2 regions of the Shinella sp. genome follow, and region 1 is predicted to be linked to the other one. Evidence: predicted binding sites of a transcription regulator. Region 1 holds the regulator's gene; the other holds the start of a gene.
The links. The regulator PhoB, encoded in region 1, activates phosphate uptake and scavenging genes when phosphate is short. The targets are predictions, from matches to a motif close to TGTCATNNANCTGTCAT.
Positions count from the first base shown of each region.

Region 2: ACT6VE_RS06940 (esterase-like activity of phytase family protein) is a predicted target of PhoB. The motif match lies at 2,678-2,694, and genes of this name have one in related genera.

Region 1 covers NZ_JBQVPI010000009.1:187,279-192,386, forward strand. Annotated here, with positions in the region: gene pstB (phosphate ABC transporter ATP-binding protein PstB) at 1-439, shown strand, start outside; gene phoU (phosphate signaling complex protein PhoU) at 547-1,275, shown strand; gene phoB (phosphate regulon transcriptional regulator PhoB) at 1,290-1,973, shown strand; gene ACT6VE_RS18435 (GcrA family cell cycle regulator) at 2,109-2,645, opposite strand; gene ACT6VE_RS18440 (aspartate aminotransferase family protein) at 3,071-4,261, shown strand; gene argF (ornithine carbamoyltransferase) at 4,289-5,108, shown strand, end outside.
Region 2 covers NZ_JBQVPI010000002.1:461,594-466,701, forward strand. Annotated here, with positions in the region: gene lon (endopeptidase La) at 1-1,986, shown strand, start outside; gene hupB (DNA-binding protein HupB) at 2,193-2,468, shown strand; gene ACT6VE_RS06940 (esterase-like activity of phytase family protein) at 2,741-4,936, shown strand; gene ACT6VE_RS06945 (MarR family winged helix-turn-helix transcriptional regulator) at 5,054-5,108, opposite strand, start outside.

The DNA of each region.
Region 1 (5,108 bases):
CGGCCCGCGCATCCACGGCCTCGCCAAGACGAAGCCGGACATGGATGCCATCGTCGAAAAGAGCCTGCAGAAGGCCGGCCTGTGGAACGAGGTGAAGGATCGCCTGCAGGAGGGCGGAACCGGCCTCTCCGGCGGCCAGCAGCAGCGCCTGTGCATCGCGCGTGCCGTCGCCGTCAGCCCGGAAGTCATCCTGATGGATGAGCCGTGCTCGGCGCTCGACCCGATCGCGACCGCCAAGGTCGAGGAACTGATCCATGAGCTGCGCGCCAACTTCACGATCGTTATCGTGACGCACTCGATGCAGCAGGCGGCCCGCGTCTCGCAGCGCACCGCCATGTTCCACCTCGGCAATCTCGTCGAGGAGAACGACACCGACAAGATGTTCACCAACCCGGACGACCAGCGCACGCAGGACTACATCATGGGCCGCTTCGGCTGACGCCTCCGGCGTCGCCAAGTACCCAAGCAATTCCAGCAAAAGTGTGAAACGGTTTTGCGTTCGGAATTGCGTCAAACGAAGAACCCGAGCGCATTAAGGACAGAACCATGTCATCGACCCATATCGTCTCGATTTACGACGAAGAACTGAAATACCTCTCCCGCCGCATCTCCGAGATGGGCGGCACGGCCGAGCAGATGGTGGCGGATGCCGTCCGGGCCCTGGTTGCCACCGATGGCGCCCTGGCGCAGAAGGTCATTTCCGAGGACGTCATCCTCGACACTGCCGAGCGCCAGATCAACGAGAAGGCGATCGTCACGATCGCCAAGCGCCAGCCGATGGCGGCGGATCTGCGCGAAATCATGGGCGCCATCCGCATCGCGGCCGAACTGGAGCGCGTCGGCGACCTTGGCAAGAACACCGCCAAGCGCGTTATCGCCGTGCAGAGCTCGGGCATGCCGCGCAAGCTCACCCGTGGTCTCGAGCATCTCGCGGAACTCGCGCTGATGCAGCTGAAAGAAGTCCTCGACGTCTACGCGACCCGCTCGATCGAGAAGGCCAAGGCCATCCGCGAGCGCGACGACGAGATCGACGCGATCTACACATCGCTGTTCCGCGAACTCCTGACCTACATGATGGAAGATCCGCGCAACATCACGCCCTGCACGCATCTGCTGTTCTGCGCCAAGAACATCGAGCGCATTGGCGACCACGCGACCAACATTGCGGAAACCATCTACTATATGGCGACCGGCTCGCAGCCCGAGGGTGAGCGCCCGAAGGACGACACCACGACGTCGGTTGTCACTGCCGACGTTACCGACGCCTCCGAGTAAGGAGTTTCACCTCCATGGTGCCCAGAATTGCCGTCGTCGAAGACGAGGAAGCGCTCAGCGTCCTCCTGCGCTACAATCTCGAGGCCGAAGGTTTTGAGGTCGATACGATCCTGAACGGTGACGAGGCCGAGATGCGCCTGCAGGAGCGACTGCCGGACCTTCTCATCCTCGATTGGATGCTGCCGGGCGTTTCGGGCATCGAGCTGTGCCGGCGGCTGCGCCAGCGCCCCGAAACCGAGCGCCTGCCGATCATCATGCTGACGGCACGCGGCGAGGAGAGCGAGCGCGTACGTGGGCTCGCGACCGGCGCCGACGACTATGTCGTCAAGCCGTTCTCGACGCCGGAGCTTGTCGCCCGCGTTCGCGCCATGTTGCGCCGCGCAAAGCCCGAGGTCGTCTCGACGGTGCTGCGCTGCGGCGATATCGAACTCGACCGCGAGACGCACCGCGTGCACCGGCGCACTCGCGAAGTCCGCCTCGGCCCGACGGAGTTCCGCCTGCTGGAGTTCCTGATGACCTCGCCCGGCCGCGTCTTCTCGCGCTCGCAGCTTCTCGATGGCGTCTGGGGCCATGACATCTATGTCGACGAACGCACCGTCGACGTGCATGTCGGGCGCCTGCGCAAGGCGCTCAATTTCGCCAACATGCAGGACGTCATCCGCACGGTCCGCGGCGCCGGCTACTCGCTGGAAACCTGAGAAAAACGTTTCCTCCCAAGGACGGAAATGGGCCTTTCGGGGCCTGTTTGCGTTTTTGGGGGCCGTACGCGCCCTTCGTCAGCACAAAAGAAAGGGCCCTTCCGGGCCCTCATCGCATTCAGCTTTTCGTTTCGGCTAGCGCATCCGGCGCCGTTCAGCCGAAGGCTGGTAGGCGAGGCGCTGGTGGTAGGTGCAGTAGGGCGAGTTGTCCGGGGACTCATTGCCGCAGAAGTGGAAGTCGTCGTTCAGCGGGTCGCCGATCGGCCATTTGCAGGTGCGCTCGGTCAGCTCGGTCAGTTCCAGCTTCCGCGACATCGGCACAACCGTCTTGTTGCCGTTGGCGGGAACCGGAAGCTGCTCGATCTGCGCGTCGAAACCGGCGTCGATATCTTCCTTGGCGATGATCATGCCGGCCGGGCGCGTTGCTACGCGAGCGGGGACCGGACGGGCCGCGAAGTTCGACGGCCGCGGCGCTGCAACGACGGGGCGCTTCGGACGGGTGGCGCTTGGTGTGCCGCCGGCTTTCGCACGGCCCGGCAAATTCAGCCGGTGCACTTTGCCGATGACAGCGTTGCGGCTGACGCCGCCGAGCTGCGCAGCGATCTGGCTCGCGCTCAGGCCTTCGCTCCAGAGCTTCGTGAGTTTCTCGACCCGCTCGTCTGTCCAGTTCATCTTCTCGTCTCCGTTCGACGTTCGCAATGTGGGAATCCCTCATCGCGTTCCGGACAGGTCCGGAATTTGAACGCCCTAACTCTTTTGGTGACTAGTTCCGCCGCATGCAGTCTAGTAATTGGTCTTTAACCTAGAGTTCGGGGGACTCTGTGACAAGAGTCGCGGGAATCGGTGCGAATCGATTTCGTAGTTTTCCCCAACTTGCTGCCCTGGTGTGACTCAAGAGCGACACCTTGCGCGCGTATCGTGAATCCTCACGTTGCGGTAGGTTCAGCGGCATTTCAGACGCGCATTTCATTGACATTGCAGGGGGAAATGCCGATAGTGCAGCATGCCGCCGAAAGGCGGTTTTTGATTTTTCTGGAGCCTGGAAAAGTCAAGTCGTAAACGAGTTTTTCCGCATCTCTTTTCGGAGGATCCGCGCCATGGCCGATGCCGCGCCGCTCTATGAAACCTATATGCGTGCACCGCTCCGGTTCACGCGCGGGGAGGGCGTCTGGCTGGTCGCCGAAAATGGCGAGCGATATCTCGATTTCGCCGCCGGCGTCGCCGTCAATTCGCTGGGCCATGCGCATCCCCATCTCGTCGCCGCACTGAAGGACCAGGCCGACAAGGTCTGGCACCTGTCCAACCTCTATGAGGTTCCGGGCCAGGAAATTCTCGGTCGCCGGCTGACGGAGGCGACCTTCGCCGACAAGGTGTTTTTCACCAATTCGGGGGCGGAAGCGCTGGAATGCGCGATCAAGACGGCGCGTCGCTACCATTTCGCCAAGGGTCACCCCGGCAAGTTCCACATCATCACCTTCGACGGCGCCTTCCACGGCCGCACGATCGCGACCATCGCCGCCGGCGGGCAGGAAAAGTACATCGAGGGTTTTGGCCCCAAGGCGCCAGGCTTCCTCAAGGTTCCCTTCGGCGACATCACGGCCGTCAAGGATTCGATCACCGAGGAAACAGCGGCGATCCTGATCGAGCCTGTACAGGGCGAGGGCGGCATCCGCCCGGTGCCGAAGGAATTCATGCAGGAACTGCGCCAGCTCTGCGACGAATATGGCCTGCTGCTGATCCTCGACGAAGTGCAGTCCGGCGTCGGTCGCACCGGTCGCCTGTTCGCCTATGAATGGTCCGGTGTTGCGCCGGACATCATGGCGGTCGCCAAGGGCATCGGCGGCGGCTTCCCGCTCGGCGCCTGCCTTGCGACGAACGAAGCGGCCGCCGGCATGGTCGCCGGCACGCACGGCTCCACCTATGGCGGCAATCCGCTCGCCATGGCTGTCGGCAATGCCGTGCTCGACGTCGTGCTGGAAGACGGGTTTCTCGATCATGTCCGCGACATCGCCCTCGTCTTCCGCCAGGGCCTCGCGGCCCTCAAGGACCGTTTCCCGGAGATCATCGAGGATGTCCGCGGCGAAGGCCTGATGCTCGGCATCAAGGCAAAGATTCCGGTCGCCGACCTTCTGAAGGCCGTGCGTGCGGAAAAGCTGCTCGGCGTGCCCGCCGGTGACAATGTGCTGCGGCTGCTGCCGCCGCTTACCGTCACGGCGGAAGAGGCGCGCGAGGGGCTCGCCCGCATCGAGCGCGCAGCCGAAAAGCTGACGGCGGCCAAAGCCGCATAAGCAGGACCGAGACAGACAGGACATATCATGGCCAAGCATTTTCTCGACCTTTCCGCCGTTTCGGAAAGCGATCTCCGCGTCATCATGGACGATGCGCACACGCGAAAGGCCGCCCGCAAGGCCGGCACGGAAGCCAAGCCGCTCGCCGGCAAGATGCTCGCGATGATCTTCGAGAAACCTTCGACCCGAACCCGCGTCTCCTTCGATGTCGGCATGCGCCAGCTCGGCGGCGAGACGCTGTTCCTGTCGGGCACGGAAATGCAGCTCGGCCGCGCCGAGACGATCGGCGACACGGCCAAGGTCCTGTCGCGCTACGTCGATGCCATCATGATCCGCACGACAGACCATAACCGTCTGCTGGAGCTTGCCGAGCACGCCACCGTGCCGGTCATCAACGCGCTGACGGACCTGACGCATCCCTGCCAGATCATGGCCGACATCATGACCTTCGAGGAGCATCGCGGCTCGACGAAAGGCAAGACCTTCGCCTGGACGGGCGACGGCAACAATGTGCTGCATTCCTTCGTCGAGGGCTCGGCCCGCTTCGGCTACACGATGAGGATGGCCGTGCCGATGGGCTCCGAGCCGGATGACAAGATCCTGAACTGGGCGCGCGACAATGGCGGCAACATCCTGCTCGGCCATGATCCCGAGGCGATCATCGACGGCGTCGATCTCGTCGTCACCGACTGCTGGGTCTCGATGAACCAGGAACACCGCGCCCGCGGCCACAACATCTTCCAACCCTATCAGGTCAACAAGCAGATGATGGCGCGTGCGAACCAGGATGCGCTGTTCATGCATTGCCTGCCGGCGCATCGTGGCGAGGAGGTCACTGACGAAGTGA
Region 2 (5,108 bases), on a different contig from region 1:
CTCAACAAGAAGATTTCGCCGGAAGTCGTCGGTGCCGCGAGCCAGATCGAGGATTACTCGAAGCTCGCCGACACGGTCGCCTCGCACCTCTCCATCAAGATCGTCGAGAAGCAGGAAATGCTCGAGACGACGAGCGTCAAGCTCAGGCTTGAAAAGGCGCTCGGCTTCATGGAAGGCGAGATCTCGGTTCTGCAGGTCGAAAAGCGCATCCGCTCGCGCGTCAAGCGCCAGATGGAGAAGACCCAGCGCGAGTACTACCTGAACGAACAGATGAAGGCGATCCAGAAGGAACTCGGCGACGGCGAGGACGGCCGCGACGAGATGGCCGAACTGGAAGAGAAGATCGTCAAGGCCAAGCTCTCCAAGGAGGCCCGCGAAAAGGCGGATGCCGAGATGAAGAAGCTGCGCCAGATGAGCCCGATGTCGGCGGAAGCCACCGTCGTGCGCAACTATCTCGACTGGCTGACCGGCATTCCGTGGGGCAAGAAGTCGAAGATCAAGACCGACCTCAACGCCGCGGAAAAGCTCCTCGACGAGGATCATTTCGGTCTCGACAAGGTCAAGGAGCGCATCGTCGAATATCTCGCGGTGCAGGCTCGCTCGGCCAAGATCAAGGGTCCGATCCTGTGCCTCGTCGGTCCTCCGGGCGTCGGCAAGACCTCGCTCGCCAAGTCGATCGCCAAGGCGACCGGCCGCGAATATATCCGCATGGCGCTCGGCGGCGTTCGTGACGAGGCCGAAATCCGCGGTCACCGCCGCACCTATATCGGCTCGATGCCCGGCAAGGTCATCCAGTCGATGAAGAAGGCGAAGAAGTCCAACCCGCTCTTCCTGCTCGACGAGATCGACAAGATGGGCATGGATTTCCGTGGCGACCCGTCGTCTGCCCTGCTCGAGGTGCTCGATCCGGAACAGAACTCGACCTTCATGGACCACTACCTGGAAGTCGAATACGACCTGTCCAGCGTCATGTTCGTGACGACGGCAAACACGCTGAACATCCCGGCGCCCCTGATGGATCGCATGGAAGTGATCCGCATTGCCGGCTACACGGAAGAGGAAAAGCTGGAAATCGCCAAGCGGCACCTGCTGCCCAAGGCGATCCGCGACCACGCGCTGCAGCCGAAGGAATTTTCGGTCACCGACGATGCGCTTATGGCGGTTGTCCAGCAGTACACCCGCGAGGCGGGTGTGCGTAACCTGGAACGTGAACTGATGAAGCTCGCCCGCAAGGCGGTGACCGAGATCATCAAGGGCAAGTCGAAGAGTGTCGAGGTCACGGCGGAGAACGTCCACGACTTCCTCGGCGTTCCGCGCTATCGCCACGGCGAAGCAGAGGGCGAGGACCAGGTCGGTGTCGTCACCGGTCTTGCCTGGACGGAAGTCGGCGGCGTGCTGCTGACCATCGAAGGCGTCAGCCTGCCGGGTGGCAAGGGCCGCATGACGGTGACCGGCAACCTGAAGGACGTGATGAAGGAATCGATTTCGGCGGCGGCGTCCTATGTCCGCTCGCGCGCCGTCGATTTCGGCATCGAGCCGCCGCGCTTCGACAAGACGGACATTCACGTCCACCTTCCCGAAGGTGCGACGCCGAAGGACGGCCCGTCGGCTGGCATCGCCATGGCAACCGCCATCGTCTCCATCATGACCGGCATCCCGGTCTCGAAGGATGTGGCGATGACCGGCGAAGTGACGCTGCGCGGCCGGGTCCTGCCGATCGGCGGCCTGAAGGAAAAGCTGCTTGCAGCGCTTCGCGGCGGCATCAAGAAGGTGCTGATCCCGGAAGAGAACGCCAAGGACCTGGCGGACATTCCGGACAACGTGAAGAACAGCATGGAGATCGTCCCGGTCTCGCGCATGGGCGAGGTCATCAAGCATGCGCTCGTGCGCCGGCCGGAGCCGATCGAGTGGGACGGAACTGCCGAGGCGGCCAAGGTTCCGGCGGTCGAATCGACCGACGATGCCAATGGCGCGATCGCGCATTGAGCCTTAATGCCGGGTAAACAACCCGGCGTTTTGGAGTGAAACTGGAAAAGACCGGCCTTCGTGCCGGTCTTTTTCGTTGAAAAACGTGTGTAAACCCCGGATTCTCAGGGGATTGCGACGAAATTTTCTTGCGAGGCGAAGGCCGATGCGTATTCTGCCCCCCGACTTGTATGAGTCGTTTCAAACCGTAAGAAAGGGGTGGAAACATGAACAAGAATGAACTCGTATCCTCGGTCGCTGAGAAGTCTGGCCTGTCGAAGACGGACGCAGCATCTGCTGTAGACGCCATTTTCGAGACGATCCAGGGCGAACTCAAGAGCGGCGGCGACGTTCGTCTCGTCGGTTTCGGCAATTTCTCCGTGTCGCGCCGTGAAGCTTCGAAGGGCCGCAACCTTTCGACCGGCGCCGAGATCGAGATCCCGGCCCGCAACGTGCCGAAGTTCTCGGCCGGCAAGGGTCTGAAGGACGCCGTTAACAGCTGATCCGCTGCCGCTGCATCCGTCCTTGGGCCGATCCCGGCTTGAGGATGCGTTCGGCATTTAAAAGCCTGCAGTGTCCTTGCGTGTCATGCGCGATACTGTGGGGGAGGGCGGTTACCCACTCCGCCGCCAATCCTGAATTTCAGGGTCGGGGTCCGGTTCGTCCGGGCCCCCTTTTATTTGCGGTACAGGGCCTGTGCCTGTAGTCGAATTGTCATAGGCCTGTAACACGGAAGCCTCAGAACCGCCGGGTTCCTTTTGACCCGGAGGCTTTCATGAAAACCCGTTCGCTCACTGCTGCCCTGGCAGCGGTCCTCGCCGCATCGGTGGCCCCTGCCGCCAGCGCCGAGCCTGTATTCAATCGCATTGCATCCTTCGCCGTTGCCGAGAACCTGCCGGAAGGCAAGGACAAGGCGACGCCAACCTCGGCTGAAATCATTGCCGCATCCGAGGATGGCAACACGCTGGTCTATTCCGACAGCCCGAACAAGGCGATCGGCTTCATCGACATTACCGATGCGAAGGCCCCGAAGGCTGGCGGCACCGTCGCCTTCGAAGGCGAGCCCACCTCGGTAACGATTGCCGGCGGCAAGGCGCTCGTCGCGATCAACACCCGCGAAAGCTTCGTCAAGCCGTCCGGCGTCCTCGCCCAGGTCGACGTGGCCTCGAAGGCCATCGACACGACCTGCGATCTTGGCGGCCAGCCGGATTCGATTGCCCTCAACAAGGACAAGACGATCGCCGCGATCGCCATTGAAAACGAGCGCGACGAAGAGGTCAATGACGGCGCCATCCCGCAGATGCCGGCCGGTGACCTCGTTCTCCTCTCGCTCAAGGACGGCGTCGTCGATTGCGGCTCGATCAAACACGTCACGCTGACCGGCCTTGCCGACGTTGCCGGTGACGACCCGGAGCCGGAATTCGTCGCCTTCAACGGCCTGGACGAGATTGCGCTGACGCTCCAGGAAAACAACTATATCGTCATCATCGACGGCAAGACGGGCGAGGTGAAAAACCACTTCTCTGCCGGCAGCGTCAGCCTTGAAGGCGTCGATACCAAGAAGGACGGTGCCCTCAAGTTCACCGGCGAGATGAAGGACGTCGCCCGCGAGCCCGACGCCGTGAAGTGGCTGGACGACAACCGCTTCGTCGTTGCCAACGAAGGCGACTGGAAGGGCGGCGCGCGCGGCTTCACGATCTTCGACAAGACCGGCAAGGTCGTCTACGAGAACGGCGCCGGCTTCGAGCGCGAGATCGCCAAGATCGGCCACTACCCGGACAAGCGCAACAAGAAGGGCGTCGAGCCGGAAGGCCTGGAAGCCGCCAAGTTCGGTGACGACAACCTGTTCTTCGTGCTCGCCGAGCGTGCCTCCATCGTCGGCGTCTACAAGGACACTGGTGCCGAGCCTGAGCTTCTTCAGCTCCTACCGTCGGGCGTCGGTCCGGAAGGCGCCGTCGCCATTCCGAGCCGCAATCTCTTCGTGACCGCCAACGAAACCGACCTCGTCGAAGACGGCGGCGCCCGTTCGCACGTCATGATCTACGAGCGTGCGGAAGGCGAAGCCGCCTATCCGCAAATCGTCTCCACCGAAAAGGACGGCGAACTGATCGGTTTTGGCGCGCTTTCGGGCCTCGCTCCGGTCAAGGACAAGCCGGGCATGCTCTATGCCGTCAACGATTCCTTCTACGCTTCGCAGCCGACGGTCTTCACGATCGACGCAACCGCCAAGCCGGCGAAGATCGTCGATGCCCTGCGCATCACGCGCAACGGTGCTGCCGCGCAGAAGCTCGACAGCGAAGGCCTGACGCCGGACGGCGAGGGCGGCTTCTGGCTTGCCAATGAAGGCGATGCCGACAAGCTCGTCGGCCATGCCATCATCCATGTGAACAAGAAGGGCGAGATCGAGAAGGAAATCGCCATTCCCGCCGAACTGCGTGCCGGCGAGAAGCGCTTTGGTTTCGAAGGTATCACCAGCGTTGGCGAAGGCGACGACCAGGTTCTCTGGATGGCCATGCAGCGCGAATGGGGTGATGACGAAAAGGGTTTTGTGAAGCTCGTCTCCTACAAGCCGTCGTCGGAAGAGTGGGGCGCCGTGCGCTATCCGCTCGAAAAGACCGAAAGCGGCTGGGTCGGCCTTTCCGAAATCACGGCGAACGGCGACTACGCCTATATCATCGAGCGTGACAACCTGATCGGTCAGGCCGCCAAGCTGAAGAAGCTCTACCGCGTGGCGCTTGCCGACCTGAAGCCGGCCAAGCTCGGCGGTGACCTGCCGGTCGTGAAGAAGGAAGAGGTTCGTGACTTCATTCCCGACCTGAAGGGCGCCACCAACGGCTTCGTCGTCGACAAGGTCGAAGGCTTCACCATCGACGCCGCCGGCAACGGCTTCGTCGTGACCGACAATGACGGCGTTGACGGTTCGTCCGGCGAGACGCTGTTCTTCGGTATCGGCCCGATGAACGCGATGTAAACACCAGAGCGCCGCGCCTCTTTCTCGTGGAAGAGGCGCGGCATCTGGCGGTATGCCAAAATGAAAAGGCCGGGATCTCGCGATCCCGGCCGTCTCTATTTCATAAGGTCGGCGGGCTTAGCCGACAGCTTGCAAAGGACGAACGGGTGCCGCGTCGGCGCCACCCTCGGTC